Linked DNA regions of Pedobacter ginsengisoli. The protein of the gene in region 1 interacts with the protein of each later gene in a pairwise test. Links are inferred from orthologs where the notes say so. Each region holds a gene or a part of one and is shown on either strand. Other genes may lie near its edges.

Region 1 (15,809 bases):
CACTAAGCTATGTGCCGATCTGAACGTTGTAGTTCAGGGAAGGGCACTTGATGACGACGGCAACGTACTTTTGAAATTTGACAATGGCGCAAGCGGTGTATTATCAGCATCTCAGGTTGCTGCAGGTGAAGAAAATGCACTAAAAATTAGAGTATATGGAGAAAAAGGCGGATTAGAGTGGAACCAGCAAGAGCCAAATACGTTAACTTTAAAATGGCTTAATGAACCAGCTCAGATTTACCGCGCAGGGCAAGCTTATCTTTCAGATATTGCAAAACACAACTTACGTGTTCCAGGCGGACATCCGGAAGGCTACCTAGAAGCTTTTGCAAACATTTATAGAAATTTTGCACTTACGGTTTCGGCTAAAATCCATGGTACAACTCCTACAGAAGCCATGCTGGATTTCCCAAGGGTTGAAGATGGTGTAAGAGGTATGGCATTTATTGACACAGTAGTGGATTCAAGCCAATCTGATCAAAAATGGACAGATTTTAAAATATAAAAAATATCATGACAACACTTAAAGGTCCCGGAGTTTTCCTTGCTCAATTTATTGGTGATGAGGCTCCTTTTAATTCTTTAGATGCTATTTGTGAATGGGCGGCGGGCTTAGGCTTTAAAGGTATCCAAATGCCTACCCTTGACGCAAGGTTTATCGATCTTCAAAAAGCAGCAGAAAGCAAAACATATGCTGATGAGTTAACCGGCAAGGTTAGATCGTATGGTCTGGAAATCACGGAATTGTCGACACATTTACAAGGTCAGCTGGTTGCTGTACATCCGGCATATGACCTTGCTTTTGATGCCTTCGCTCCTGATCAATATAAAAACAATCCTAAAGCAAGAACTGAATGGGCAGTGCAGCAATTAAAATATGCTGCAAAAGCCTCTCAGAATCTTGGCTTAAATGCACATGCTACTTTTAGCGGTTCGTTGCTTTGGCATATGTTCCATCCGTGGCCTCAACGCCCGGAAGGACTTGTTGATGCAGCTTTTACTGAACTTGCAAAAAGGTGGACACCTATATTAAACGAGTTTGATAACTGTGGTGTAGATGTTTGTTACGAAATACACCCTGGTGAAGATCTTTTTGACGGCATCACTTACGAAATGTTCCTTGAAAAGGTGAACAACCACCCTCGTGCATGTCTGCTTTATGATCCATCTCACTTTGTATTACAGCAGCTTGATTACATCCAGTACATAGATTTTTACCATGAACGCATAAAAGCATTCCATGTTAAAGATTCTGAATTCAATGCTACAGGAAAACAAGGAACATTTGGAGGCTATCAGAGCTGGGCAAACCGTGCCGGAAGGTATCGTTCGCCAGGTGATGGGCAGGTAGATTTCAAAACCATATTCAGTAAGCTTGCTCAGTATGATTACAAAGGTTGGGCTGTAATGGAATGGGAATGCTGCATTAAGGATGCCGAAGTTGGCGCCAGAGAAGGTGCTGAATTCATCAAAAAGAATATCATTAAAGTAACCACTAAAGCATTCGATGATTTTGCTGCTTCAGGAGGTAATGACGACTTCAATAACAGAATTTTAGGTTTAGATAAATAATACAACAATGAAAAGAACACTATTTGTTTTAGGCTGTTTAGCAATCTTTATGGCCTCATGCGCAAGTCCGGAAGAAAGGGCTGCGGCAAATAAAGCAGCAGATTCAGCTAAGGCATCCACATCGGCTCCTGCAACAGAGGCCGCTACTACTCCTGCCACGACAGACACAGCTGCAAAGGCTACGACCCCTGCACCAGCTGCAACCACTCCGGCTGCTCCGGCAGCAGCAGCTGAAAAATCGAAAGGTGAAGCATTAATTGCTAAAGCTGACTGCCTTGCATGTCACAGCAAAACCCAAAAACTTGTTGGACCCGCTTACGTAAACGTAGCTGGAAAATATCCTGCAACTGATGAGAACATTGAGCATCTTGCGGATAAGATCATTGCAGGTGGACAAGGCGTTTGGGGTGCAATTCCAATGACTCCTCACCCAACATTAAGTAAAGACGATGCAAAAGAAATGGTAAAATATATTTTATCACTTAAAAAATAATTCAACCTACCTAACCAAATATAACCATGGAAGAAACAAAAAAAGATCAGAATGCTACAAACAGACGTAGTTTTCTAAAAACATCAGCTATTGCTGCATCTGCATTTATGATAGTTCCCCGTCATGTTTTAGGCGGAAAAGGATTCTTAGCTCCAAGCGACAGATTAATTGTTGCAGGGATAGGTGCAGGCGGTAAAGGCCAGTCTGATATTGCGGAATTTGCAAAAAGCGGAAAAGCTGATATAGGCTTTTTATGCGACGTGCATGATTCAAGAGCTGCGAACAGTGTTAAAGCCTTTCCAAAAGCTAAATATTATAGAGACTGGCGTGAATTGATGGATAAAGAAGCTAAAAATTTTGATGCTGTTTCTGTTTCTACTCCAGATCATAACCATGCCATTATTGCCCTTGCAGCAATGCAATTAGGCAAACATGTGTATGTGCAAAAACCTTTAACCCACGATATTTATGAAGCAAGAACTTTAACAGCTGCTGCGAAGAAATATAAAGTGGTTACTCAAATGGGAAATCAGGGTGCATCTAATGACGGCCCGAGACAAATGAAAGAATGGTATGATGCAGGATTGATTGGAGACGTACACACGGTTTATGCATGGACAGATCGTCCGGTATGGCCTCAGGGTATTCCATGGTCAGCTAATAAAGCACAGGTACCATCAGATCTTGATTGGGATCTTTGGTTAGGTACTGCCCCATATAAGGATTATGTAGATAAATTGGTCCCGTTTAACTGGCGTGGCTGGTGGGATTACGGAACTGGTGCACTTGGTGATATGGGCTGCCACCTGCTTGAAGCTCCGTTTAGCGTTTTAAATTTAAAATATGCAAGCGAAGTACAGGCTAGTGTTGGTTCTGTATATGTTGATGAATTTAAAAGAGGATATTTCCCTGATAGCTGTCCCCCATCAAGCCATGTAACATTGAAATTTCCTAAAACAAATAAAACTAAGGGTGATGTTACAGTACACTGGATGGACGGTGGTATTCAACCTGAAAGACCTGAAGAATTACAAGCCAACGAAACCTTTGGAGACGGTGGTAACGGAACCTTGTTTATTGGTACAAAAGGTAAAATGATGGCCGAAACCTATAGCGCAAATCCGAAATTACTTCCATTAAGCAGAAACAAAGATATCAAAGTAGCACAAAAATTTGCCCGCGTTCAAGGTGGTGCAGGTGGTCACTACAAACAATGGGTAGAAGCCGCTATTGCCGGTTACGGTAAGCAGGAAGTAAGTTCTCCTTTTGAAATTGCAGGCCCACTGACAGAAGCCTTATTAATGGCAAATCTTGCAATACGCGGTGTTGATGTTCAACGTAAAAACAGCGAAGGAAAAATCTCTTATCCTGGCCGTAACATCAAATTACTTTGGGATAATGACCTGATGAAGGTTACTAACCTTGATGATGTGAACCAATTCGTGAAACGTGAATATCGCAAAGGCTGGACTTTGGGCGCATAAAACATAAAGAACAATTTTAAACCATATAATGAAAAAATACATTTTCTCTGCGCTGATCTTAGCAACAATAATGAGCTGCAGTAGTACAAAGAATCAAAAAGGAGCAAAGGGTTTTACCAAATTATTTGATGGTAAAACCACTACCGGCTGGCACAGTTACGGAAAAACAACCGCCGGTAGTAAATGGAAAGTAGAAGATGGAACACTTCACTTTGATCCAAACGGGCAAAATGATGGCGGAGGTGATTTAGTGACTGATAAGGAATACAGCAATTTCCACTTAAAACTGGAATGGAAAGTAGCTCCTAAAGCGAATAGTGGTATTATTTTCTACGTACATGAAGATCCTAAAAAATATGGTGCTACATACAGTACAGGCTTAGAAATGCAAGTTCTGGATAACGACGGTCATCCGGATGGAAAGATAACAAAGCACAGAGCAGGGGATTTATACGATCTTGTAAAAAGTAACTCTGAACCGGTAAAACCTGTTGGAGAATGGAATACAGCTGAAATAATCAGCAATAATGGAGCGCTTGAATTAAGACTCAATGGTGTAAAAGTAGTAACTACTACACTTTGGGATGAGAATTGGAAAAACATGGTCTCAAAAAGCAAATTTGCCGGATGGGAAGGTTTTGGAACATTCAAATCAGGCAAAATAGCCCTTCAGGATCATGGAGATGCTGTTTGGTACCGTAACATAGTGATTAAAGAACTGTAATTTAACTTTTAAAGAATAACGAAAACCCCAATATGAATACGACTAACCGCGTTAAATTATCAATCATGATGTTCCTGGAATTTTTTATCTGGGGCTCATGGTTTGTTACCTTAGGTACTTTTCTGGACAAGAATCTTTCTGCTTCAGGTTCAGAAACTGCCGCTGTTTTTTCAACCCAATCCTGGGGAGCTATCGTGGCTCCTTTCATTATTGGTTTGATAGCAGACAGATTTTTTAATGCAGAAAAAATTCTCGGCGTTTTACACCTTCTTGGAGCCGCACTAATGTATCAGATGTACAATGCAGCAGATATATCTGTCTTTTATCCATATGTATTAGGCTATATGATCCTTTATATGCCAACGCTTGCCTTAGTAAATTCAGTATCCTTTAACCAAATGAAAGATCCGGAAAAAGAGTTCTCTCCTATCAGGATCTGGGGAACTATTGGTTGGATTGCAGCCGGATTAATTATTAGCTACGTATTTGTTTGGGATTCAGCAGAGGCACTTTCTGAAGGTTTATTGAAAAATACTTTCCTTATGGCCGGTATCGCTTCATTAGCCTTAGGTTTATTTAGTTTCACACTTCCTAAAACGCCGCCAAAGGTAGCTGCAGGCGAAAAAGTAAAGGTTGGCGACATCTTAGGTCTTGATGCGCTGAAATTATTAAAGGATAAAAACTTTGCTATATTCTTTATTTCGGCTATTCTAATTTGTATCCCTCTGGCTTTCTATTACCAAAATGCCCATCCTTTCTTATCGAATATTGGTGTTGAAGGGCCTACAGGTAAAATGGCAATAGGTCAGATTTCAGAAGCATTATTCCTACTATTAATTCCATTCTTTTTCAAAAAATACGGATTCAAGAAAACAATTCTTGTGGGTATGTTAGCCTGGTCTGTCAGATATTTATTATTTGCCTACGGAAATGCAGGTGAGCTTAGCTTTATGATCCTTATTGGTATTGCATTACATGGTATTTGCTATGATTTCTTCTTTGTATCAGGACAGATCTACACCAACTCAAAAGCGGGCGAAAGATATAAGAGTGCTGCTCAGGGATTAATTACCTTAGCTACATATGGTGTGGGTATGCTTATAGGCTTTGAAGTTGCAGGATGGATTACAGACACCTACAAAGGTGCCAACGGGGCTGCCGACTGGAAAATGGTATGGCTTATCCCATCTGGTATTGCTTTAGTTGTTTTTCTATTATTTGCACTAACTTTCAATGATAATAAGAAAATTGAAGATGAAGTAATTGGCCATTAATCTATTTGAACCAAATCAAAATTTAGATATTTAAAAAAATGGAATCAGAATCAAGCAGGAGAACTGCACTGAAAACTATTGTTGCCGGAACCGCCGCTTTAGGTGTTTCGGCAGCTCTACCCGCTTTTGCACTTGAGCAATATAAGTCAACTATGTTAAAAGGAAATGTAAATCATTCAGTTTGTAGGTGGTGCTTTGGAGGCATAGACCTTGATACTCTATGTATCGAGGCAAAGAAAATCGGCATTAAAGCTATAGACCTTGTTGGCCCTAATGATTGGGCAACTTTAAAAAAACATGGCCTGTACTCTTCAATGTGTAATGGTGCAGAAATCAACATACCTGATGGTTGGAATGACCCTAAATTTCATGCAACACTGATTAAAAACTATTCAGAAATGATTCCGAAAGTTGCCGAAGCCGGCTATAAGCAATTGATATGCTTTAGTGGAAACCGCAGGGGCAAAGACGACGAGACAGGATTGAAAAACTGTGTGGAAGGCTTAAAGCAAATACTTCCAATTGCTGAAAAACATAATGTAGTAGTGGTTATGGAGTTGCTTAATAGCAAAGTTGACCATGGAGATTATCAGTGCGACAATACTCCATGGGGTGTTGAGCTATGCAAAAGGCTAGGTTCTGAAAACTTTAAATTGCTTTACGACATTTACCACATGCAGATAGATGAAGGAAATGTAATCAGTACTATAAAAAATAATCATCAATACATCTCACATTACCATACTGCTGGTGTACCAGGAAGAAATGAGATTGATGAATCTCAGGAACTATTTTACCCTGCAGTTATTAGAGCTATCGTAGCAACCGGTTTCAAAGGTTATCTTGCTCAGGAATTTATTCCTAAAAGCAAGGATGCTATAAAATCATTGCAGCAAGCAGTAAATATTTGTGATGTATAATTCAAAAACTATGAATTCTAGAAGAAATTTTATTAAGCAGGCGGGTATTGCCGTGGCAGGAGCTGCGTTATTGCCATCTTTTGCATGTAGCAGCACTCCAGCAGCTGTTGCTCGTCCAGTGGGGTTACAACTTTGGACTTTAAGGGAACTATTACCTAAAGATGTTAAAGGCGTAATAGAGAAGGTAGCAAAGGCCGGTTATAAACAAGTTGAGACCTATGGCTATACTGCTGATGCAGGATTCTGGGGTCTGGATGCCAAAGCATTTAAAAGCTTACTTGATGCCAATGGATTAAACGCTCCTAGTGGTCACTTTGGCTTAGATGGCTTTATTAAAAGTGGTAACCTGGATGAGGTTAAGCCTTTAATTGAAGGTGCTTTAACTTGTAATATGGAATACCTAACCTGTCCGTATCTCGATGCATCGTTAAGACCTGATGCAGATGGCTATAAAAAAGTAGCAGCAAGGTTAAATGAAGCTGCAGAATTATGTGCCAAGTCTGGTTTACAACTAGGTTATCATAACCATAACTTTGAATTTGAAAAACAAGGGGACACTACAGGTTACGAAATCCTGCTTCAGGAAACAGATAAGAAAAATGTTCAGTTTGAAATGGATTTATACTGGGTTGTAAGATCTGGAAATGATCCTCTTGCATTATTTGCCAAGCATCCTGGCCGTTTTGTAATGTGGCATGTAAAGGATATGGATAAGACTGACAATACCCTTAACACAGAAATAGGAAGTGGCAAAATAGACTTTAAGAGCATTTATAAGCACGCTAAAGAATCAGGCCTTAAACACTTAATTGTTGAGCAAGAGAATTTTTCAAAGGATCCTTTTGTAAGCATCAAGCAAAGCTTTGATTACGTAAATCGCGAACTGGTTTAAGAAGAGATATCTTAACAACAAAAGGGAAGTGGTTTACAAAAATCACTTCCCTTTTTTGCTTATAAGTCCCAAGCTTTGCAGAAACATTTAGTTAATGCTGAAATATTTCCCATCTTTGGGAACTTATTAAACATAAAACCTTAATAATTAATTAAAAACAAGTAAAAAACAATTAGAAAAAAATGAAAATTGCAGTAGTTGGCGCCACCGGTCTGGTAGGCACCGTAATGTTAAAAGTATTAGAAGAGCGTAACTTCCCCTTAACTGAATTGATCCCTGTAGCATCTGAAAAGAGTGTTGGTAAGGAAATCTCATTCAAGGGTAAGAAATATGCTGTTGTAAATATGGAAACTGCAATTGCAATGAGACCAGATATCGCATTGTTTTCTGCAGGTGGTGGTACTTCATTAACTTATGCTCCTCTTTTTGCAGAAGCCGGTACAACAGTAATCGATAATTCGTCGGCATGGCGTATGGATCCTTCAAAAAAACTGATCGTTCCTGAAGTTAATGCTAATGAACTGTCTATTGATGATAAAATCATTGCAAACCCTAACTGTTCAACTATACAAATGGTAGTGGCCTTAAAACCACTTCATGATAAATATAGAATTAAACGTGTTGTAGTTTCTACTTACCAGTCTGTTACCGGTACTGGTGTAAAAGCTGTTGAGCAATTGATGAATGAGCGTAAAGGTATTACTGATGGACCAATGGCTTATGCTTACCCTATCGATTTAAATGTAATCCCTCAAATTGATGTGTTTACAGACAACGGATACACTAAAGAAGAAATGAAAATGATTCTTGAAACACGTAAGATCATGGGCGATGACAGTATCAAAGTTACTGCAACTACAGTACGTATCCCGGTTATGGGTGGTCACTCTGAATCAGTTAACATAGAATTCGAAAACGATTTTGACCTTGCTGATATAAAAGATTTATTAACTAAAACTGAAGGAATTATTGTTGTTGATGATACAGCGAACCTTAAATACCCTATGCCTAAAGATGCTCATGAAAAAGATGAAGTATTTGTAGGAAGGATCAGACGTGATGAGTCGTTACCAAACACACTAAACATGTGGATTGTTGCCGACAACTTACGTAAAGGTGCTGCTACCAACGCAGTTCAGATTGCAGAGTTCCTGGTAAGAAAAGAACTGATATAAAATATCCGTAAAAAACGTTAGTGATGTAGAAATAGCTGGATTGCTATTTTTACATCACTTTTTTTTTAAATGCCTATGCTAAAGAAATTTTTCCTTTTACTGCTTTTATTGTCTCAAAGTTTTGTTTATGCGCAAACTCCTGCGCAAAAACTGGAACGAGCCTTTAATAATTTCCTTGCAGATCCTCAGGCAAAATACGCATTAACATCTTTGTGTGTACTTGATGCCAAAACCGGGCAAACCATTTTCAGTAGAAATGAAAATATAGGTGTAGCTACAGCATCTACATTAAAAACAATTACTTCTGCTACTGCATTTGGCTTACTTGGTAAAGATTTTCAATATCAGACAACCCTGGCATATAGCGGTACAATCAGTCCAGATGGCACATTAAAAGGAAACCTGATTATCGTGGGCGGCGGAGACCCAACACTGGGTTCATGGCGATATGAAAGCAGTAAAGAGGGCGTTGTTTTAAACCAATGGGTAAGCGCCATTAAAGCTACTGGAATTAAAAAAATTGACGGAAAAGTTATAGGCGATGATGGTTTATGGGGAAGTCAGACAACCCCCGATGGATGGATTTGGCAAGACATAGGCAATTATTATGGTGCAGGAGCCTCTGCACTTAGCTGGAGAGAAAATCAATTTGACCTTCACTTAAGGGCTAATAGAGCCGATAGAACAGTAACTGTTTTAAAAGCCGTACCCGAAATGCCCTACATTAGGTTTGTAAATGAACTAAAGGCAGGTGCTGAAGGCACCGGAGACAAGGTTTACGCTTATTTACCACCACTTGGCAATACAGCCTATTTAAGAGGCAGCTGGGCTATTGGCATTTCAAAATCTGGTGTATCTGCAGCACTCCCCGATCCTGCTTTTGATGCGGCCTTTAGGCTACAGGATACTTTACAACGCATAGGCATAAGCGCAACAGAAACTCCTACAACAGCCAGACAATTGACTGCTGAACAAAAACCTATGCCGGTAGTTACCAAAAAACTATCAAAAATAAGCTCCCCTAACCTTAGTGAAATAGTATACTGGTTCAATAAAAAAAGTGTGAACTTGTATGGAGAGCATTTATTAAAAACTATTGCCTGGAAGTCGGGCAAAGAAGCTACTACACAAAACGGTGCCGCTACTGAAATTAATTACTGGTCAGCAAAAGGAATAGATAGCCGGGCTTTAAATATTCTGGATGGAAGCGGTTTATCGCCAGGCACCAGAGTTACCACTGCTGCAATGGCAAGCGTTCTGTTTCAAAGTCAAAAAGAAAGCTGGTTTCCTGCTTATTATGAATCTTTACCTGAAAACAACGGTATGAAACTTAAGAGCGGCAGCATTAACGATGTTTCGGCATATGCCGGATATTATACCGATAAGAACGATAATAAATATATTATTGTAATAAACATAAACAACTATTCCGGTTCCGGAATCAGTAAAAAATTATTCAGGGTTTTGGATGCCCTTAAGTAAAGTGATAAATTGCGGCAATTATGAAAAACACCCTTTACCTGCTCTTTTTAAGTCTTTTAAGCATTCCTGTCTTCGGTCAGTATGCCATTTCAAATACCGAAGCAACCACAGAAACCGTTGCTATAGTAAACAATGCCCCTGATATTGCAATTATACCAGAGCCCGTATCTGTTATAAAAAGTGAAGGATATTTTATACTTCCCTCAAATGTAGTAATACAAGCTCCGGCAACACCAGAACTAAAACAGGTGGTTGCCTTTTTACAGGAAAGGCTTTCTATTCCTACCGGAAGTTATGTTGCTGAGGTAAGCACTCCGGCTGCAGGCTCAACCATTAACCTCATTTTAAATGAAAAAACAAATTCAGCATTAGGTAAAGAGGGATACCAATTAACGGTAACACCTAATCATATTACCATTAAAGCAAACAAGCCAGCTGGTTTATTTTATGGCGCCCAGAGTCTTATTCAGCTATTTCCTAAAGAAATTGAGAGTAAAGAGGCTGTTGAAAATATAGAATGGAAGGCCCCTTGTGTAGAAATAACAGATTATCCGCGGGTTGGATGGAGAGGCTTGATGTTTGATGTTGCCCGTCACTTTTTCACCAAAGCAGAAGTAAAACAGTATATAGATGCAATGGTACGCTACAAATACAACATCTTGCATTTACACCTGACTGATGATGAGGGTTGGAGAATTGAAATAAAGGGCTTACCCAAACTAACTGAAATAGGTGCCTGGAATGTAAAAAAAATAGGTGAGTTCGGGAATTTCTTCCCTCCAGCTGCTGATGAGCCTCGTAATTATGGTGGCTTTTACACGCAGGATGACATAAGAGAACTGGTCCAATATGCGAAGGACAGGTTTGTAGATATAATGCCCGAAATAGATGTTCCGGGGCACAGTTTAGCGGCAATTGCATCTTATCCTGAACTGTCATGCACACCTGGTGCAGAGAACTATCGTGTACGTTCCGGCGAAAGAATTATGGACTGGTCAAGAGGCGCCCCTCCTATTGCTTTGGTAGATAATACACTGTGTCCGGCTAATGAAAAAGTTTACAGCTTTTTAGATACTGTAATTACTCAGGTTGCACAATTGTTCCCTTTCGAATACATCCATATGGGGGGAGATGAAGCACCGTTTAATTTTTGGGAAAAGAGCGACAGTATTAAAGCTTTAATGAAAAAAGAAGGCTTAAAAAACATGCATCAGGTTCAGGGTTATTTTGAAAAGCGTGTGCAAAAGATAGTAGAATCAAAAGGGAAGAAATTTATGGGTTGGGATGAGATTCTCGACGGAGATATGCCACAAAACACCTCAGTAATGAGCTGGAGGGGTATGAAATACGGAATTGAGGCTGCCAAAAGGAAACATGAAGTGGTGATGAGCCCTACTACGTATGCCTACCTTGATTATATGCAGGCTGATGTCATTACAGAACCTAAGGTATATGCTTCATTAAGATTAAGTAAATCTTATGAGTTTGACCCAATCCCTGCTGGTGTCGACAAAAAATACATTAAAGGAGGGCAGGCAAACCTATGGACTGAACAAGTTTATAATATCCGTCAGGCAGAGTACATGACCTGGCCAAGAGGTATGGCAATAGCAGAATCTGTATGGTCTCCTATTGAAAAGAAAAACTGGAATAATTTCTTTAACCGCGTTGAACAGCATTTTAAAAGGCTCGACGTAGCTGAAACAAAATATGCTCCCAGTGTTTATGATCCTATATTTAGCGTAAGCAGATCGGCAGATAAGCAACTTATGATTGAATTGAGCACAGAAGTGCCAGGGCTTGATATTTATTACAGCTTCGACAATTCATTTCCCGATCGTTTTTATCCTAAGTATACAGAAAAGTTATCGCCCCCTAAGGATGCCACTACACTTAAAGTGATTACTTACAAAGGAAAACAACCGGTAGGCAGAATGCTTGCTATGCCGGTTGATGAATTAAGCAGAAGATCTAGAAAATAAGATATTGAGATACTTTGTCCATATAGGCTATAATGGCCTGCATTATAACGGCTGGCAAAAGCAACCCGGGGTATTAAACGTGCAAGGGGTACTCGAAAAAGCACTAACACAGGTGCTAAAAACCCCTGTTTTTATTATAGGCTGCGGGCGTACAGATGCACATGTACATGCCAGTCAGTTCTTTTTTCATATGGATGTTGAAGATGAATGGGATTTCGACCTCTTGTTCAGGCTAAATAAGCTCTTACCTGCCAATATTGCCATATTTGATATCATTGCAATGGATGGCTTACAACATGCACGGTTCGACGCCGTACTTAGATCTTACGACTACTTTATCCACACCTATAAAGATCCGTTTCTTAATGGCCTAAGCTCGTTTTATTTACTAAAAGATCTTCATTTTGATCAAATGAAACAAGCGGTTGATGTACTTCCAAAGTATAAAGATTACAGAGCTTTTTGTACCAGCCCCGACAAATACGAACACACTATTTGCAATGTAATGGAAGCAAATCTGGCAATAGACCCCTCGGGCGACAAGTTACGCTTCCATATCTCTTCAAATCGCTTCCTAAGCAAAATGATCCGCATCATTATGGGTCAGTTGTTAAAAATAGGAAGAGGAGTTTTAAGTGTAGACGAATTTGAGAATTACCTTTTTACAAAACAGACTCCCGCTTTAATTACCCCTGCTCATCCCCAAGGGCTTTACTTATCAAAGGTCAGTTATCCATACTTAAATTTGCCTCGCAGAACCGCTTTTTCAGCCATTTTACAGAATCACGCCGACCTTTCCTGGAAAACATTATAAGGTATTGATTGTTAATATTTTGCTATTGATTATTAAGTTAGAATTAGTTAGCTTTAATAGACCAATATAAAAATAGGAGGCATTATCATGACTGTTATTCAAAAAATCGAGCGCTGGGGTGATGTACATCATGCCAAATGGTTAGACATTATCCGTATTGCTTTAGGTATTCTCATTTTTAGCAAAGGCATTGCAATTGTTAGTAACAGTGCTGCGCTTCAGGACCTGTTACTACAGAATAACGTATTTGGTTTTTCTGGAATGATGGCGAGTTTGGCCGTTCACATTGTAGGGTTTGTACATTTAGTTGGGGGTCTTTTAATAGCTATTGGGCTCCTTACCCGATTTGCATCCGTTATACAAATCCCAATACTACTGTGCGCAGTTTTTTTTGTAAACCTGGCACATGGTTTTTCAGCTCTGAATTCTGAATTGTGGCTTTCCATTATTGTATTGCTATTATTAGTTTTATTTTGGGTTGTTGGATCTGGTCCCTATTCGGTAGACCACTCTATGAAAAAGAGACAAGATATTAATAGATAAACGTATCTTTCGGCATATTTTATATGCATGAAAAGACTCTTGCTTATCGCATTACTATTATACACTTCGCATAGTTTTGCGCAGGATCCTACATTTACCTATTTTGACCTTACACGAAAAGGGTTCAACGAAAAGAATGCACTCAAAACCGCAGCTTTTGTGGAGCAGTATTGGCGTTTGCCCGGCAACAAAGGGTTTAACGAGAGCATTTATTATGTAGAAAACCTACTAAAAGAAGCCGGATTTGTAAAGGAACAAAATGACGAGGCGGAAGGCTTATTAACCTACCGCATCGAAAAACGTCCCATGAAACAAAATACGTGGGAGCCGGTTAATGCTGCAATAAGTATTGAGGGGGAACATGAACCGCTTTTAGAGTTTAAAACAAATCGTAATATGATTACAATAAACTCCGCTTCAACCCCTCCCGATGGCATTATGGCCGAGGTAATTTACATAAATCCCACCGAGATCAGCTCAATTGAAGATAAGGATGTTAAAGGTAAAATTGTATTTTCTGAAATTGGCTCGGGCAGATTATTCAACGTAGCCATCAATGCCGGGGCTTTGGGAGTGTTAGGGTATGCTATGCCTGCGTACACTCAACCTGAAAAACATCAAACTTCCATTCAATTCTCCGGAATTAATAATCCCGACAATAATGGCTGGGCTATTAACCTTTCATTTAAGGCTAAGGAACGCTTAAAGAAGGCCTTAGCAAAAGGCCCCGTTAAACTTAACGTTACCATACAAACCAACAGTTATGCTTCTGAAGAGTTAACCATAGTTGCTAACATAAAAGGGAAAACCAACCCAAATGAACGTTTTGTATATAGCGCTCATGTTCAGGAGCCAGGGGCAAATGACAACGCATCGGGCGTAGGAACATTAGCCGAAATGGCAAGACTCTCGGCCTCATTGGTAAAATCAGGAAAACTTATCCCTCAAAGAACCTTAACATTTTTATGGGGTGACGAAATTGTATCAACCCAAAGATATATCAAAGAGAATAATGAAAGAGCCAAAGGAATTATGTGGGGAATGAGTTTGGATATGGTTGGCGAAAACACAGAGAAAACAGGAGGATCTTTTCTTATAGAAAAAATGCCGGATCCTTCAGCAATTTGGACAAGAGGCAACGATAAACATTCGGAGTGGGGCGCAGGTGATGTAAAAGAAAAAGACCTTTTTCCTCATTACTACAATGATCTGGTAATGAAAATCTGTACCGACCAAGGTAAACATGCAAACTGGAAAGTCAATTACAACCCTTTTGAAGGTGGCAGCGATCATACACCCTTCCTGAAAAGTAAAATCCCCGGCTTACTCCTGTGGCATTTTACAGATGTTTTTTACCATACTGATAACGACAGGATCGATAAAGTATCTGCTGTAACCATGAAAAATGTTGGCATTAGTGCTTTAACTACAGCCTATTTACTTACAACTGCAGATGAGAGCACAGCTTTATTTACCATTAATGAAGTAAAAACTGCCGCTTTAATCAGATTAAAAACAGAATTTGACTTAAGCAAGCAAGCCATCAATAATGGAACATCTAACGTTTCGCAAGAGGGGCACATTATATCAACCTGGGGTAAATATTATACAGATGCTTTGGCCACCATTTCTTCAATCCCTGTAAAAACCGAAACTACAAGAATAGGCTCGACAATTAAGTATGCGGTATTAGAAGTAGAAAAACAAACCAATCAATATCTGGAAGATTTAAAATAACTGAGCTACAGCCTTGTCAGGGGTTAAGTTTATTCCCTCAATACTTAAAGCAGCACGCTTATAGAATGGATTTCTCTCTGCCAGTTTCGACTCGATAAAGCCAATCAGTTGCTCCTCATTCATATCTTTTAATAGAGGGCGCTTCTCTTTACCTTTTTCTAATCTCTTAGCTAAGGCAATCGGAGTCATTTCTATATAAAGTGTAGTTCCGTTGTTATTCATCCAATCCATGTTATCAAAATAACATGGAGCACCCCCACCTGTTGCAACAACACAGTTTTCAGGATAATTATATTCTTTAAGAACTTTGCTTTCCAGAGCTCTAAAAGCAGCCTCTCCATGGCTTGCAAAGTAATCTCCAATATTAGAACCTACTTCGTTTTCCAGCACATGGTCAAGATCTATAAAATCATAACCTAACTTTACGGCTAGTTTTTTACCGAAAGTACTTTTACCGCATCCCATAAATCCAATCAGAAATATCTTCATTCTTAAGCCAATTTTACCCTCGGATCAACAAAGGCATATAATATATCTACAAAAATATTAATTACTACAAAAACAAAGGCAATAAAAAGTATGGAACCCATCACCACCGGAAAGTCCGACATTTCCAGTGCACTCACAGTTGTGCGTCCTAAACCATTATAACCAAAAATATATTCAACAAAAAATGAACCTGCCAGTAACGAAGCAAACCACCCCGAAATGGCAGTA
Region 2 (15,809 bases), 800 kb from region 1 along the record:
CATTGTAGAAACAGAGGCATTATCTTGCTGATCTGCTTTTTCTGCGCGCAGTTCTTCTCTTTTTTTACCTCCCTGCACCAAACGAACGCGCTCACTTTGAACAAATGCCTGCTCAACATCTTTAACAAATGTTTCTGCATCTATATGCTCATGGCTTTTATTTTGAACAAGGCCAACGACTACTACTGGTTTTTTGCCTGCTTTAGCCTCAAGATGGGTAGATAACCATTTGGCGCCCAACACGCTTTGTGTCATTTCCTGAGCAACTATTCTGGAGTCAGTGTTATTCCAATTTCCGCTAACATCAACCGTCTCTGTTGTGTTAATTCTTGTTACTTGTCTGGAACATGATGAAATCATAAGGCCAGAAACTGCAATGGCAGCGAGAGTTAATATTTTTTTAAACTGCATTTTATTAGATATATTTTTAAGTAAATGTTGTGTTTTAGCTTACCAGCCCCAGCATGTTCCGTAATTCCCCCAATAGTTGTAGCGATGGCCCCATCCAAAATTTAAGGACGGGTAGTAATAAGAGTTCCCGTAATAATAAGGGTAGGAATACAGGCTACGCTCATAATTACGTTCACGCCGCAGTTTTCGGCGTTCTTCTCTGACTTCGTACCAATCGTATGCCTTATAGGTGTTTTGAACAGTTGTACCCTGATCTCGGGTTAAAGAGTCGGACATGTTCATGTATTTAGCCCTGGCCTCTTCATATCTGGGGTTTTGATCCTTAACCAGATTGGCTTGCTGTCCATACCCATTAAAAGTATAGGTAACACCGGCTAATAAGCCTGCAATAATCATCAAAGTCCTTTTCATAGTATAAAGGTTTAACTGAAAGCAAAATTACTTAATATTTTTATTGATTTTCTTATAGAATTACAATCCAAGTGTCAATAATCCAGTTAAAAAATGTTAAATCTTAAGATTCTTCAATTGCTCAATAAATTCAATGAATTTTGAACTTGCATAATTGGCTGCTCCAGATTCATTGTAGGATATACGACCTTGCTTATCAAAAACAATTGTTGTTGGCAATGCCCCTTTAAAAAGATTTTCGGGAATGTTTGACGCAACTGAATAAACCGGCATTCCGTAGCTTCTTGAATCCATATACTTTTGTGCTTTAGCTAAGTTGCTATCTGCATCTACCATAATAAAAACAACATCCTTATCACTTTTATATTGTTCATAAAGCTTGTTGATAGAAGGCATTTCTGCCAGACAAGGAGGGCACCAGGTAGCCCAGAAATTAATAAATATTACTTTGCCTTTTAATGACCCGAGGTCAACCGTTTTTCCGCTCTTATCTTCAAATTTAATTCCTGAAAGGTCAGCAGGAGGAGTCCCTGCTGCTATGGGTTCTGTTCGAGGTTTAAACAAGCCTATCTCCATTAGCCCTTGCATTAAAAATGCTTTGGCCGACGGAACAAATAAAATGATCAGGAACAATGCTATAAATACAGCATTTATTATGTTTTTCTTCGTCATCATTTCTCTCATAGCAAAGCAAAGTTACGCGTTTAAAAATAAACGCTAAAAATCAAGCTTTAGCCTCACTCCCGTGCCAATCAGTCGTAAGTTTTCTTTAGAAACCTCTTTCATTGGCACTTTCATAAAAGGTTCAATTGATACCGCTTTATTTTTAGATATCTTTTGCTTGTATCCAAACGAAAAATTATAGAAGCCAATATATCTTCCATCTTTTATTTCTGATTCAGGAGCCGGCTCAACAACTCTTTCGTTTACGGCAAATGTTTTCATATCTGCCAGTCCGTCGCTTGAAAACGCAGGACTCTCTACCAGTTTACCCTGGATATAGCTATTGCTCTGTTTTTGATTTATTACAGCAAATGCAGATACCCCAACATTGGCATAAAAGTTTTTACTTAAATGGTATTTAAGCTCAAGAGGAATATCTATTCCGGTAACTTGTGCTTCTATAGATTCCAGATCTTTATTTTGCCCAGCAAGAGCCGTACTTACGGTAGGAGGCAAACTTTTTGAAGCAGCCATTTCGCTATAAGATACACCAGAACTTAAAGAGATTTTGTCTGTTAATGCATATCCCATAGTTACGCCATAACCCATGTTAAGCTTTTTGGTATTGCCAAACGATGGAGAAACGACTAGCCCCAATTCCCATTTGTCTTCTTTTTGATGAACTGCTGACTTTACTATAGGATTACCCTGATTTTTCCGAGTCTCTCCGTTAAGAAATTCCTGAAAAACGGTAGTTTTATTCTCTGTGGCAGTCGGTTTGGGTGCTGTTTTTACAATCTCCTGGGTTACCTCAGGAACTCGCCCTACAGGTACAACAGGGCTTGATTTTTCGACAATTGTTTCTGTAGAAGTAGCCGAAACAGCGCTTAAAGGCTCTTTATCAGCAGCATAGGCAACAATATTGTTTTTTTGCATTTGAGTTGGCACTTGCTCATGCTCTTTGACCACTATTGACAGATTTGCATCTTTAGCCTCTTTTTCTTCAGGCTTAACATAAGGATGAGGTGCCTTTTGTTTGTGCTGTACACTTTGTACTGGCAGCTGATCTGTTACTTTATTGCTAAAAAACATCATTGCCGCAGCAGCAATTAATACCACGGCAGCCGCACTGCTTAAGCGCCACAGCCATAATACTTTTGTATTTCTTTTGCCTTCAATTTCACTAAAGTTCTCCCATGAGCCTGGGACATACTCTTCCTCATGCCCCGACAGACTTTCTTTTATGTGAGCTATTAACTCATCTTCAGACTCTTTCATATGTTCAGTTCGTTGCATATGAATTAATTAATGTTTTAGAATATAAGTCCCTCAACTTATTCTTTGCCCTTGTAAGGTAAACCCTGCTTGAGCTTTCCGGAATGTTCAGCATTTTCGATATCTCATCATGCGAAAACCCTTCAATTTCATACATATTAAAAATAATCCGGTGTGTTTCCGGCAATTTATTTAGGAGTTTTAGAATATCCTGCACATTTAATTGCGAAACAGCATCAATACGTGTAAGAGGCTGCTGGTCTTCGCCTATATCATCAACGTACATGTATGTCTTTTTTGTTCTTAAAAAGTCTATTGCCGTACGAGATGAGATTCTTGCTATCCAGCCCTTAAAAGCCTTTTGTAATTCTGTATCATCCTTTGGGAAACTAAACTGTGTTATCCCTTTAAAAATCTTTATAAAACTATCATTTACAAGCTCTTCCGAGTCATTTCTATCGTTAACATAACGCAAAATAACACCCATTAAATAGCCGTAGAATGATTTATAAATCATCTCCTTACTTTTGTTGTCATTCTTCAAACACCCTGCTATAATATCCTCAAGCCCGAGCATTCCTTTTCAGCACAATTAAGAATTCGTGTTATAATCATATCTATAGCGTAGCGCAAGCGAATTAGGTTTATGTAAGCCGGCTTACTTTGCAGGCCGGCTTATTAAGCAGATTATTAGTGGTTAAAAATAACCGCTCCAACTTTCATTTCGTCAGTTGTAGCCGACTTAAGTCCTTTTACCCAAATGGTATAAACTTTACCATTTTCAATTTTTTGATCAACTAAGGTTGCAACTTCAGCACCAGCACCGTCTTTAACCTTAAATGTTACTTTATCGCCTGCATCAATACTTTCAAAGTTACTATATTCTTTAAATAATTTATTTGTAGCAACAGGCGCATCTTTTCCGGCAATTTCTAGGTTCAATGCAGGGGCATCAGGACTAAGGTTTATAAAACGAAGTTTAGCTTTACCTGAACCCGGCATAGTAACAGAATCCTTAACTAATAGAAACTTTACTTTATCAAATCCATCTATCACAAAAAGCGAGTATGCCATTTGCTCTTTTAATTTTAGCTTTTCTGATAGAACACTTGTAGCAGATCCTTTTTTAGTAATTTTTACATCTCTTTCTCCAGAAAGAACCTGTTTGTAGTTAATTCTGTTGGTGTAAGCAAAATCATCGTTATTTACTTTAGTCTCTCCAATGTAAAAATCTAGTTTTTCAGTAGTTGGAGAAGCATGAATAACGCCCAAAGCGGATATCGGTTGAGGTGTATAGTCAAACTTATCCTTTGTACAAGATACCATTACCGCTGAGACTGTAACCGCAGCAATAAGTGTTTTTGATATCGCTTTAAATTTGTTTGTAAATTTCATAATGTATTATCTTTTAAGGGTTGTATTATCAATATTAAAATATATGGTTAATGGCCATTAACACTTTTTTCTTGCTAAAACGACTTTATTGATCAAAACGCTACACCTGCATTAAAAATAAAAATCCCGCCATGATGCTCATGGTGGGATCTAAATATTATAAACTGAATTTAGAATCTATATCAGCTCAACGCTTCTGCTTACAAAAGCTGTTAATTCTGCCCCTGTTAGCATTCCTTGTGCAAGTAAGGCAAGATCAACGGCCTGTTTAGCAAGCAAGCTTTGTTCTTCCTCATTCTCGGCCTTAAGAATCTTTCCGATTAGCTTATGGTTTCCATTAATAGCAACCTTATAACTATCAGGCATACTGCCATAAAAGCCCATTCCGCCTCCCATTTGGGCCATATCTTTCATACGGCGCATAAATTCATCCATGGTTACAGTAACAGGCAATTCATCAGGGCTTAAACCCACCACCTCTACGTGCATACCTGGTTTAGTTATCGCTTTCTCAAAAATACCAGATACGGTTTTACTTTGCTCTTCGGTAAGTACTGATTCAATAGCGTCGCCTTTTTCAATTAATTTATCGGCCACACTTGAATCTACACGCTTTAAAGATGTTTTTTCAAGTTTTTGCTCCAGATGGCTAACAAAGTGGTTATCAATAGGAGAATTCATCAGTAAAACATCGTAATCTTTTTTATTTGCCGATTGAATAAAGCTATCTTGTTTTGATGGATCGTTTGAATAAATATAAACTACCTGTCCGTTTTTATCAGTTTGGAAATCTTTAACTTTTTCATGGTACTCATCAAGCGTAAAATTTTCATTCTTAGTGTTCGTCAGCAATGCGAAGTCTTTTGCTTTATCATTAAACTTCTCTTCGCTTACCATTCCATATTTTACAAACAGGCCAATATCTCCCCACTTCTCTTCGTATCCTTTACGGTCTTTATTAAATAGTTCCTGAAGTTTATCGGCTACTTTTTTAGTGATGTAGCTGTTGATTTTTTTAACGTTACTATCAGCCTGCAAAAAGCTTCTTGATACGTTTAAAGGAATATCAGGCGAGTCGATAACCCCATGCAACAACATTAAAAACTCTGGCACAATATCTTTTACTTCGTCGGTAATAAACACCTGACGTGAAAACAATTTGATTTTATTGCGCTGCATATCAAAATCATTTTTCACTTTAGGGAAGTAAAGCACTCCGGTTAAGTTAAAAGGATAGTCTACATTCAGGTGAATCCAGAACAACGGATCTTCAGAGAATGGATACAATTGCTTATAAAATGCAAGATAGTCTTCATCTGACAAATCTGCAGGCGCTTTAGTCCAGATTGGGTTAGTTGTATTGATGATATTATCAACCTCTACTCCTATTGTTTTTGGTTTTCCTTCTTCATCCTCGCCATCTGGTTCCTGAACTGTTTTTGTTCCAAATTTAATTGGTACCGGTAAAAACTTACCGTATTTATCAAGAATTTCTTCTATTTTATGGTTATCTAAAAATTCTTCAGACTCAGCATTTATATGAAGTATAATTTCGGTACCACGGGTGGTTCTGCTACCAGCAGTAATTTCAAACTCAGTACTTCCATCGCAAACCCATCTTGCCGGCTCTGCGCCATCCTGGTAAGACAACGTTTGGATCTCTACCAAATCAGCCACCATAAAGGCCGAGTAAAAGCCTAAACCAAATTTACCAATAATCTCATTAGCATCTTTGGCGTCTTTAAATTTCTCTACAAATTCGCTTGCTCCAGAAAATGCCACCTGATTGATATACTTTTTGATCTCTTCGGCTGTCATCCCTAAACCATTATCTGTAATGGTAATGGTCTTTTTTTCTTTATCTACAGCAACCTCTACCAAAGGCTCTCCCAGCTCCCCGCTGTACTGCCCTAATGCTGCTAAACGTTTAATTTTTTGTACCGCATCAACGGCATTTGAAACAAGCTCTCTTAAAAAGATCTCGTTATCGGAATACAGGAATTTCTTGATGATTGGGAAAATGTTTTCCGTGTGAATGGATATGGTTCCTTTTTCTTCTATGCTCATATGTTAACTCATTTTTAAGTACATAGGCTCCCTATCAAGGGATGTTCCAAATTAGTTTTGTTGTCAAATTGACAGTAGTTGGTATTTACACGACATCTTTTTTGTATACTTGAGTTATCCTGTGATTAACATCTCTTTATAATGAACATTGAACTTTTTAAAAAGCTTTTTGAAGAAGACTGTATTTCGGAAGATTCCTTCGAAAAGGTTAAAAACATGTCAGGGAACACCTTGTTTTCTCTGCATTGGGAAATTAAAACACTGCTTTACCTTGGGGTAATGCTTTTAAGTTCCGGACTGGGCATCCTGATCTATAAAAATATAGATACCATTGGCCATCAGGTAATTTTACTCATCATTGCGGCAATAAGTGCCGGATGTTTTTTTTACTGCTTTAAAAATAAAAAGCCATTTAGCAAAGAACTTGTAAAATCACCCAACTCTTTTTTTGATTATATTCTACTCTTAGGTTGCCTTAGTTTCCTATCATTCGTTGGATATTTACAATTTCAATATACTGTGTTTGGAACGAACTATGGGATGGCCACCTTCATTCCCATGGTTATGTTATTTTATATAGCCTACCAGTTCGATCATCTTGGAATTCTGGCCATGGGAATAACCAACATGGCAATCTGGATGGGAGTTTCGGTAACGCCAAAACAATTGTTGTTAAATACTGATTTTAATAGCCAAACCGTTATCCTCACTTACCTGTTTTTAGGGTTATTACTTCTCCTTGCAGCACATTTAAGTACTCATTTTAATTTCAAAAAGCACTTTAGATTTACCTACCAGCATTTTGGAGTGCACCTTTCGTTTATATCCCTATTGGCTGGTTATTTCTTTTATTACGAGTCAGGGCTTTCATTTCTGTTCATAATTACCTTGTTTGCTTTAGCTTTCTATATTTATAAAAATGCCTTGAAACATCATTCTTTTTACTTTTTGCTTTTGGTTGTTTTGTATACCTATATAGCAGTTAGCAGCCTGGTATTAAGAATGCTTTTTGCGATGAAAGACGATGCGTCCATTACACTTTCATTTATGTATTTCATTGCCTCTGCTATAGCTATTATATTTCTATTAATTAACCTCAATAAAAAAATTAAAGCCGCATGATTATTTATAACAACATTTGGCTTGCGAATTTATTAATTAGGGAAGAAGCACAAAAAGCCCGTAAAGCTGAGGCAATCAGTATTGATGAACAAAAGAAAATAGCAGACAAATATCCTGTAGGGTTTTATACGCCTAACATTTTTATCAGAATAGGTTTATTTATTCTGACCTGCATTATTGTTTCTTTTTCCGTTGGCTTGCTGGTTATGATGACCAGCAACCTGGATATCATTGATACCTGGGGCTTTTCATTATTTATCGGCATTATTACTTATATCGTTCTTGAGGTTATGATAAAAAGTAATAACCACTTTAAATCTGGTGTGGATGATGCCCTGATCTGGATTTCGGCGGGCTTCATTTTAACCGCGTTCATTCTGTTGCAACCAACCATAAATAACGATTTCCCTTATTCTCGAGTTTCCCTCTTTATCTTTTTACTTGCGTTTTACTACGCCCTCCGTTTTACGGATATGCTGATGACAGCCGTAAGTTTGATCGCACTTATTGCAACTGTCTTTATGGTATGGAAAGACCTCATTTTGTGGGGAATGTTAACCATGCCTTTTTTAATAATGATTGTTTGTTCTGGAATTTATTTTTTATCAAGGCGCAGTGTAGGGAAAAAAACAACCATTTATTACAACAACTGCTTCCTTGTAATACAGATTATTAGTTTGCTTATTCTATATCTGGCGGGGAATTACTATGTAGTGCAAGTATTGAGCCCTGTAAGTTCCGACATCGCTAAACCCACCCCAGTTCCTTTTGGTTTTTTCTTCTGGACATGGACTATTCTGCTCCCTCTTGTTTATATATATTCTGGGCTCAGAAAAAAAGATGCAATTGTATTAAGAACGGGCCTGTTACTGGTAGCAGCTGCCGCTTTTACTTTCAGAAACTACTACCATGTAATGCCAATTGAAGGAGTACTTTGTATTGCGGGAATTATCCTTCTAGGGATTTGTTACTGGGTAATGAAATACCTGAAAACGCCAAAACATGGCTTTACTTACGAAGACTTGGAACAAGACAACTTTATGGATAAGCTAAAAGTAGAATCGCTCATTGTTTCAGAAACTTTTTCCGGCCCGCAAGTCCCGGCAGACAACACAAGATTTGGTGGGGGTGATTTTGGCGGTGGGGGTGCCAGTGGTAATTTTTAAAAGAAATCATTATCTTGAATTAACTTAATGCTTTAAAAATGGCTTCTTCAAAATTAAAAGCAATGCAAACCATACATCTTGCATTTTGCTTAGCAATAGTGGCAATGGCCGCAACCTCATATTTAACGGTTAAGGATCGCCTTTATCTGGATGCAGACCTGAATCAGAATGATATCTTTTTCCCTTTATTCCCTTTGATTGGGCTAGTTTCAATTGTGCTAGGCCAGTTTTTATTTAAAAGGCAACTATCTAATCTTCAGGAGCTTTCTGCAGATGACAAGATTAATAAATACCAGGTTGCTTTTTTAATGCGGACAGCCCTTTTTGAACTGCCTGCGCTATTAAACATTGTTGGTTTTCTGGTAAGTGCAAACTTTGTGTTCCTGATTGTTGGGGTTGTTTTTTTCATGCTTCTGGTATCGGCCAGACCAAGTAAACAGGCCATAATTGAAGCTTTAAACCTGAACTACCCCGATACCGAAAAATTATAATGGCATGATATATTTCTCTGTATCTTTGCACGATTAATGGAATACAACATTCATACCTTGCCAAATGGCATCCGTCTACTTCATGTACCATCCGCATCTGCAATATCTCATGCCTGCATCATTATAAATAGTGGTTCAAGAGATGAGAAAGATGAAAACGCAGGATTAGCACATTTTATTGAGCACCTGATATTTAAGCGCACAGAAAAGCGAAATACAAATCAAATATTAAACAGACTTGAGAGTGTTGGAGCTGATCTAAACGCCTATACAACTAAGGAGTACACATGTGTTCATGCTTCTTTTTTAAATCCATATCTGGATAGAACGCTGGAGCTTTTTAATGATATTGTTTTTCATTCTACATTTCCTGAAGATGAAATGGATAAGGAAAAAAGCGTGGTACTAGATGAGATAGCGTCTTACCTTGACCAGCCGGAGGAAGCAATTTACGATGATTTTGAAGACCTGGTGTTCTCCGGACATCCATTGGGAAGAAATATACTGGGGACAACCGAAAGTGTAAGTAAAATTACTCAGGAAGACATCCATAGGTTTATAAAGGAAAACTATCATACTGATAAAATTGTTGTTGCTGTTTTGGGTAATTACACTTTTAATAAGGTAATAAAAGTTGGAAGCAGGCATTATTCAGAAATTCCGGCTAATCTGCATAGTGTAAGCAGACAATCCCCTTTAAAGGCTCCTGTTGTTACAAAAACATTCAATAAACCAATTCAGCAGGCACACGTAATGCTCGGCTCACAGGCTTATTCATTACACCATCCTTATAAAACAGGCTTGTTATTGCTCAATAACCTGCTTGGTGGCAATGGCATGAGTTCTATATTGAACCTGCAAATCAGGGAAAAATATGGAATTGCCTATACTATTGAATCTGGTTATAGTCCGCTAAGTGACACTGGTATATTCACACTTTACTTTGGTACTGATAAAGAAAAGGTAAATAAAGCCAGCAGCCTCATTTTTAAAGAGCTAAGGAAGCTACGAGATAATCCATTTAGTGAAATACAACTCCAAAAAGCCAAGAATAAATTTATCGGGCAGATAGCCCTTGGTGAGGAAAACCGAATTGGACTAATTATTTCTATGGCAAAAAGCCTTATCGACTATAATAAAATAGATGATCTGCAGACTGTTTTTAACAAGATACAAGCCGTTACAACAACAGAGATTGGCAATATTACCAACGAAATATTAGATGAAAGTAATCTTAGTGCCCTAACTTTTTATCCTTTAGGGTAATATTTGTATTTTTGCAGAATGAAGTTACCCATTGTAGCATACGGAGATCCGGTTTTGAAGAAAGTATGCGCTCCAATTGATGAGACATACCCGGACCTGACACAGCTAATAAGCAATATGTTCGACACCATGTATAATGCTAATGGAGTTGGCTTGGCAGCCCCTCAAATTGGGCTACCAATACGTCTGTTTATTGTTGATACCGGTGCCGATGATAAAGACAAAAACCGCTTTAAAAAGGTTTTTATTAATGCTGAAATCCTTGAAGAAACCGGAGAACCATGGGCTTTTAATGAAGGTTGCTTAAGTATTCCTGATATTAGAGAAGATGTATCGAGAAAACCAAATGTTCTAATTGAATATTACGATGAGAACTGGGAACTACATACCGAAGAATTTACGGGTATGCCTGCGCGCGTTATACAGCATGAGTACGATCATATAGAAGGCACTTTGTTTACTGATAAATTAGGATTATTGCGCAAAAGAATGCTTCAAAGCAAGTTAGATGCAATTTCTAAAGGTAACATAAAGGCCGAGTATAAGATGCGTTTTCCGCATCAGAATAAGGGCAAGAAGCACTAATTATCTGCGCTTCGGCTCTTATCTCCCTTAAAAATAGACTGCATTAGTTTACCCCATGCAAATGGATTAAGCAATGGGTTGGTTTGAACCATATTCTTGTTTATGGATCTGCCGTGATTTGCCCTGAAATTTGAGCTCTGAATTTCTCCTCCATCTCTTGGCAGGGTTTGCATTAACCCCGAAAGGCTTTCCTGTGATAGGTTTTTAAAGGCGATAGCATAATCGTCATCCGCTATTTTCATAGACATGAAGTCTCTGGTGAACTCCTCTACAGTGGCCCATGGATAAACCCGAACAGTGGGAAGGTTAATAATTTCGGCTTTTAACTTAATCATAGCCGTATATTTGGTATCATTAATTACAGAAGGAACCGCCAGCAGCAAATCCTTATAACCTACTGCAGTATACAAAATTGTATCTCCTGGATGGGCTATAAAAGAGAAAAATCCCTTATAGTTGGCTGCGTAGCGCTGCTCTTTATCTGTTAAATTTGTAACGGTTACGTAAGGTACAACTGTATTACTGTCCACATCCGTTATTATTCCGGAAAACTGGATCAATTTCTTGTCTGCAGTAATCTGCTGAGCAAATACTGAAGAAACAAAAAGAAGCAATATTAAGGTGAACGAATACTTCATGTTACAAAATTAGCTGTATTTAATAAAACGGCTAGTTAAATAGTGTTAAATTGTCTATACCGGTTCAGCTAAGTTTATAGCCACTACTGAGGTAATTTCTGGTACCGCCTTCATAATTGCCTGTTCAATGCCCGCTTTCATTGTCATAAAGCTCATTTTGCAGGAGCCGCAGTTACCTAATAATTTTAATTTAACTACATTCTCCGGCGTAATCTCTTCAATGGCAACATCTCCACCATCCGCTATTAAATATGGACGGATAGTCTCTAATGCCTGCTCTACTTGTTCTGTTAAATTCATTGGTTATATTTTAGTAAAGTATAAAAATAGTAATTTTTTAGCAATTAGCAGGTTGTGCATTATTAATAGCTATCTGTTGGGCTACTCTTCCTGCTATTTCTGCAAACTCTGCCGAAAGTATGCTATCTGTATTTAAAGCAATAGGTGCTCCGTTATCTCCTGCCTCTGCAATACTTTGCACTATTGGAATCTCACCTAAAAATGGCACATCAAAAGATTTTGCCAGTTCCTTACCTCCATCTTTACCAAAAATATAATACTTATTTTCTGGCAATTCTTCAGGTGTAAAATAAGCCATATTTTCGACAACTCCTAAAACAGGAATATTAATTCCCGGCATTTTAAACATGGCCAGACCTTTTCTGGTATCGGCCAAAGCCACTTGCTGTGGGGTAGTAACAATAACTGCTCCTGCAATAGGGAAACTCTGTGTAATGGTAATATGAATATCTCCTGTGCCAGGAGGAAGGTCTACAATCAGATAATCAAGCTCACCCCAATCGGCATCATTAAACAATTGCTTAACGGCATTTGAGGCCATAGGCCCACGCCATGGCACTGGCTGATCAGGATCTGCAAAAAAGCCTAAAGAAAGTAGCTTTATACCATGCTTTTCAATCGGTAAAATAAGGGTTTTACCCTCTTCCGTTTCTCTGGCACTTGGTTTAGCCCCAACCAGATCAAACATTGTTGGTACTGATGGCCCATAAATATCCGCATCAATCAAACCAACCTTTGCTCCGTCAGCAGCTAAAGACACCGCAAGATTACTTGCAACAGTAGACTTTCCTACGCCTCCTTTTCCGGATGAAACAAGAATAATATTTCTGATTGCTTTTAATTGGGTAGTATCCATTGGCTTGGTTACCCTTGAAGTAATGTTGATGCTCACCTCTGCCTCCTGACTAACAAAATGTTTTATCGAATTCAGACACGCATTTTTAAGCATGTCCTTCATAGGGCATGCAGGGGTGGTCAACTCTAAGGTAAAACTTACGTTTTTATCTTCAATTTTTAAATCTTTGATCATGTTCAAAGTCACCAGATCTTTTTTAAGATCAGGATCTTCAACATTTCTCAAGGCTGCAAGGACTTGTTCTGGGCTAATAATCATTGTTACAAATTTAACTAAAACTCATCAAGCATTCATGCCCGTTCTTTACATTATTGCAAATGGGTGAATAATTTTAATTGACTTTAGCGTTTTTAGTGTAATTTTAACACCAAATAATAATTTTATTCTACAGCATGCATCTTCCAAAAATTAACATCCCTAAAAAATATATAAAGATTGGAGCGTGGGTTTTAGGCAGTTTTCTTGTGGTTTGTATTGCGTTGGGCGCCATTGCTTACAACAAAAGAGAAGCTTTATTACAAAAAATGATGGCCAAAGCAATTGCCAAAGCCAATAAAGATTTTAACCTGGATATCAAGATTGGAAGTGCAGGTTTTAGCGGGCTAAGTACCGTACACATGACCGATATTTCTATTGTACCTAAAGAAAGAGATACATTAACTACCATCAATGATCTTACTGTAGGTGTTAAGCTATTCCCTTTACTGGTTGGTGATGTAAAACTCTCAGAAGTAACCTTGAATACTGGTAAAATAAACATTGTATTTAAGGATTCGCTTAGCAACCTTGACTTTATTTTAAAGCGTAAAAAAAAGGATAGTACTGAAAAAAAATCTAAAGTTGACCTTGGCGATTTAGCGCATAACCTACTCAATCAGTTTCTTTACAAAATACCTGACAACATGGAGGTTAAAAACCTGATGCTGGCTGTAAATGATAATGATACAGCGAAGCTAAAGTTTTTAACAAGCACCGCAACAATAGACGATGGCGACCTTACTTCTACAATACTTGTAAATGATAACGAAGCAACCTGGCATGTTAACGGAAAACTAAAGCCGGGACGGAAACAGCTGGATGTAATGCTCTTTGCAGAAAAAAGCCCTGTTCAGCTTCAGTATCTTAATGATAAGATTCATGCTAAATTTAGCTTTGATACCGTGAGGACGGAGATGAAAAGTGCTGATTACAGTGGTGATGCATTCAAAATTGAAGGTTCCTGGTCGGTTAAGAATTTACTGGTAAACCATCCAAAAATTGCATCTAATGATATCATTATCCATGATGCGAAAATTGAAGCTGATATGCTTATTGGAGAAAACTACCTTGCTTTGGATAGCTCTTCAACAATTCTTTTAAAAAATGCAGCCATACACCCTTACCTAAAATATACACTTTCGCCCAATAAGATATATGAAGTAAAAGTTCGTGCCCCTGAACAAGATGCCCAAGAGCTTTTCAACTCATTTCCGCAAGGACTATTCGAATCGTTGGAAGGGCTAAAGGTTAGTGGAAAACTTAAGTATGACCTTGACTTTTATCTTGACAGTTCTTTACCAGACAGCGTTAAATTCTCATCTGGCTTAACCCCAACAAATTTCAAGATTTTAAAATGGGGAAAAACCAACCTGCAGAAAATCAATAAAGATTTTATATATACACCATACGAACGTGGAAAGCCGATGAGAGACATTCTTATAGGTCCCGGAAATCCGAACTTTACCCCACTTTCAGAGGTTTCGAGCAACTTTAAAAATGCAATATTAACCTCCGAAGACCCTTCCTTTTTTACACACAAAGGATTTGTTCAGGAATCTATTCGCAAGTCTTTTGCAGTAAACTTTAAAGAGAAAAGGTTTGTTCGTGGGGGCAGTACTATTTCAATGCAGTTGGTTAAGAACGTGTTTTTGAGTCGCCAAAAAACACTTGCCCGTAAAGCTGAGGAAATATTAATAGTTTGGCTTATAGAAAATAACCACCTCACTACCAAAAACAGAATGCTTGAAGTCTATTTTAATATTATTGAAATGGGACAGAATGTTTATGGCATTGGTGAGGCCACAAGGCATTATTTTGGGAAAAGACCATCAGACTTAAATATTGGAGAAGGTATATTTCTTGCAAATATAGTTCCCCGACCTAAAATAGCCCTGTACAAATTCAGAGGAGATGGTGGCCTTAAAGACTACATGTATCCATACTTTAAATATATTGGTAACATTATGGCTAAAAGAGGGTTAACGCCTCCTGATACTAGCGGATATGGCTTCTATAATGTACATTTAAGAGAGGGCTTAAGACAGTATTTATTGCCTGATACAACTACTATTGATACAAATGCCTTTGACAGTGATGATCCGCTCCCGGCTATAGAAACCCATGATGCGTCTAAAAATCTTTTTGATAGGTTATTTGGTGGAGAAACCAAGAAAGACTCTGTTTCAAAACCAACCATAACAGTTGATACCGTTAAGAAAACCCGCAAACAATTAAGAGAAGAAAAAAGAGAGCAACGAAGAAAAGAAAAGGAGCTTGAAAAACAACTCGAAAACCAATAGCCGATCCATTTATTGGTTAATATATTACTTATGAATAACATTCAGATAGACGATAAAGAATTCGAAATATTAATTCAAAATGAGAATATTGCCAAACGAACACGCTTAATTGGTATTCAAATAAATGTGGACTACGAAGATCGCTGCCCTATATTTATTGGCGTATTGAACGGCAGCTTTCTGTTTATGGCCGATCTTCTGAAAGAAATTACTATATCCTGCGAAATCGGATTTATAAAGGTCTCATCTTATGAGGGCACAGAAAGTAGCGGCAATATCAGAGAGACATTTGGCCTGCCTAATGACCTTGAGAACAGGGATATTATCCTTATTGAAGACATTGTTGACACCGGACTTACCCTTAGCTATATCCTTAATGAAGTATACAAACAAAATCCTGCTTCTGTTAAAGTATGCTCCTTATTATTAAAACCGGCCGCACTAAAAAGTCCAATTAATGAATTGGAATATGTAGGTTTTGAACTCACTAATGAATTTGTTGTTGGCTATGGCTTAGACTACAACGGCCTTGGGCGAAACCTTAAAGATATTTACAGGGCCAAATCTGTTACCCCTCAATTACCGTAATCCGATATTTTTTTCCC

Evidence for each region.
Region 2: the proteins of CPT03_RS15315 (region 1) and def interact in binary tests that used the Escherichia coli proteins (3 or more experiments, as listed by UniProt). The link is inferred for Pedobacter ginsengisoli from one-to-one orthologs.

What each region holds. Positions count from the first base shown.
Region 1 is NZ_CP024091.1:3,709,626-3,725,434, forward strand. Bases 6,766-9,537 are described here. They hold CPT03_RS15315 (aspartate-semialdehyde dehydrogenase), read left to right. Parts: upstream 6,766-7,541; coding sequence 7,542-8,534; downstream 8,535-9,537. Other genes in these bases: CPT03_RS15310 (sugar phosphate isomerase/epimerase family protein), read left to right, coding at 6,766-7,359; dacB (D-alanyl-D-alanine carboxypeptidase/D-alanyl-D-alanine-endopeptidase), read left to right, coding at 8,610-9,537. In the rest of the region: CPT03_RS15275 (Gfo/Idh/MocA family protein), read left to right, coding at 1-505; CPT03_RS15280 (sugar phosphate isomerase/epimerase family protein), read left to right, coding at 514-1,572; CPT03_RS15285 (c-type cytochrome), read left to right, coding at 1,580-2,065; CPT03_RS15290 (Gfo/Idh/MocA family protein), read left to right, coding at 2,092-3,549; CPT03_RS15295 (DUF1080 domain-containing protein), read left to right, coding at 3,578-4,273; CPT03_RS15300 (nucleoside permease), read left to right, coding at 4,306-5,547; CPT03_RS15305 (hydroxypyruvate isomerase family protein), read left to right, coding at 5,586-6,467; more of CPT03_RS15310, read left to right, coding at 6,478-6,765; more of dacB, read left to right, coding at 9,538-10,016; CPT03_RS15325 (beta-N-acetylhexosaminidase), read left to right, coding at 10,037-11,998; CPT03_RS15330 (tRNA pseudouridine synthase A), read left to right, coding at 12,003-12,812; CPT03_RS15335 (DoxX family protein), read left to right, coding at 12,900-13,355; CPT03_RS15340 (M28 family peptidase), read left to right, coding at 13,383-15,092; CPT03_RS15345 (shikimate kinase), read right to left, coding at 15,084-15,581; CPT03_RS15350 (ABC transporter permease), read right to left, coding at 15,584-15,809.
Region 2 is NZ_CP024091.1:4,509,117-4,524,925, reverse strand. The notes cover bases 9,297-12,068. They hold def (peptide deformylase), read left to right. Parts: upstream 9,297-10,285; coding sequence 10,286-10,852; downstream 10,853-12,068. Other genes in these bases: CPT03_RS18805 (Mrp/NBP35 family ATP-binding protein), read right to left, coding at 11,828-12,068; CPT03_RS18810 (NifU family protein), read right to left, coding at 11,545-11,790; CPT03_RS18815 (hypothetical protein), read right to left, coding at 10,849-11,490; CPT03_RS18825 (M16 family metallopeptidase), read left to right, coding at 9,297-10,267. Outside these bases: CPT03_RS18875 (penicillin-binding protein activator LpoB), read right to left, coding at 1-411; CPT03_RS18870 (hypothetical protein), read right to left, coding at 451-822; CPT03_RS18865 (TlpA family protein disulfide reductase), read right to left, coding at 919-1,497; CPT03_RS18860 (hypothetical protein), read right to left, coding at 1,540-2,781; CPT03_RS18855 (RNA polymerase sigma factor), read right to left, coding at 2,768-3,337; CPT03_RS18850 (DUF4397 domain-containing protein), read right to left, coding at 3,451-4,155; molecular chaperone HtpG, read right to left, coding at 4,333-6,222; CPT03_RS18840 (DUF2157 domain-containing protein), read left to right, coding at 6,364-7,344; CPT03_RS18835 (hypothetical protein), read left to right, coding at 7,341-8,510; CPT03_RS18830 (hypothetical protein), read left to right, coding at 8,549-9,001; more of CPT03_RS18825, read left to right, coding at 9,038-9,296; more of CPT03_RS18805, read right to left, coding at 12,069-12,904; CPT03_RS18800 (transglycosylase domain-containing protein), read left to right, coding at 13,039-15,204; hpt (hypoxanthine phosphoribosyltransferase), read left to right, coding at 15,235-15,792. UniProt on the Escherichia coli protein: Removes the formyl group from the N-terminal Met of newly synthesized proteins. Requires at least a dipeptide for an efficient rate of reaction. N-terminal L-methionine is a prerequisite for activity but the enzyme has broad specificity at other positions.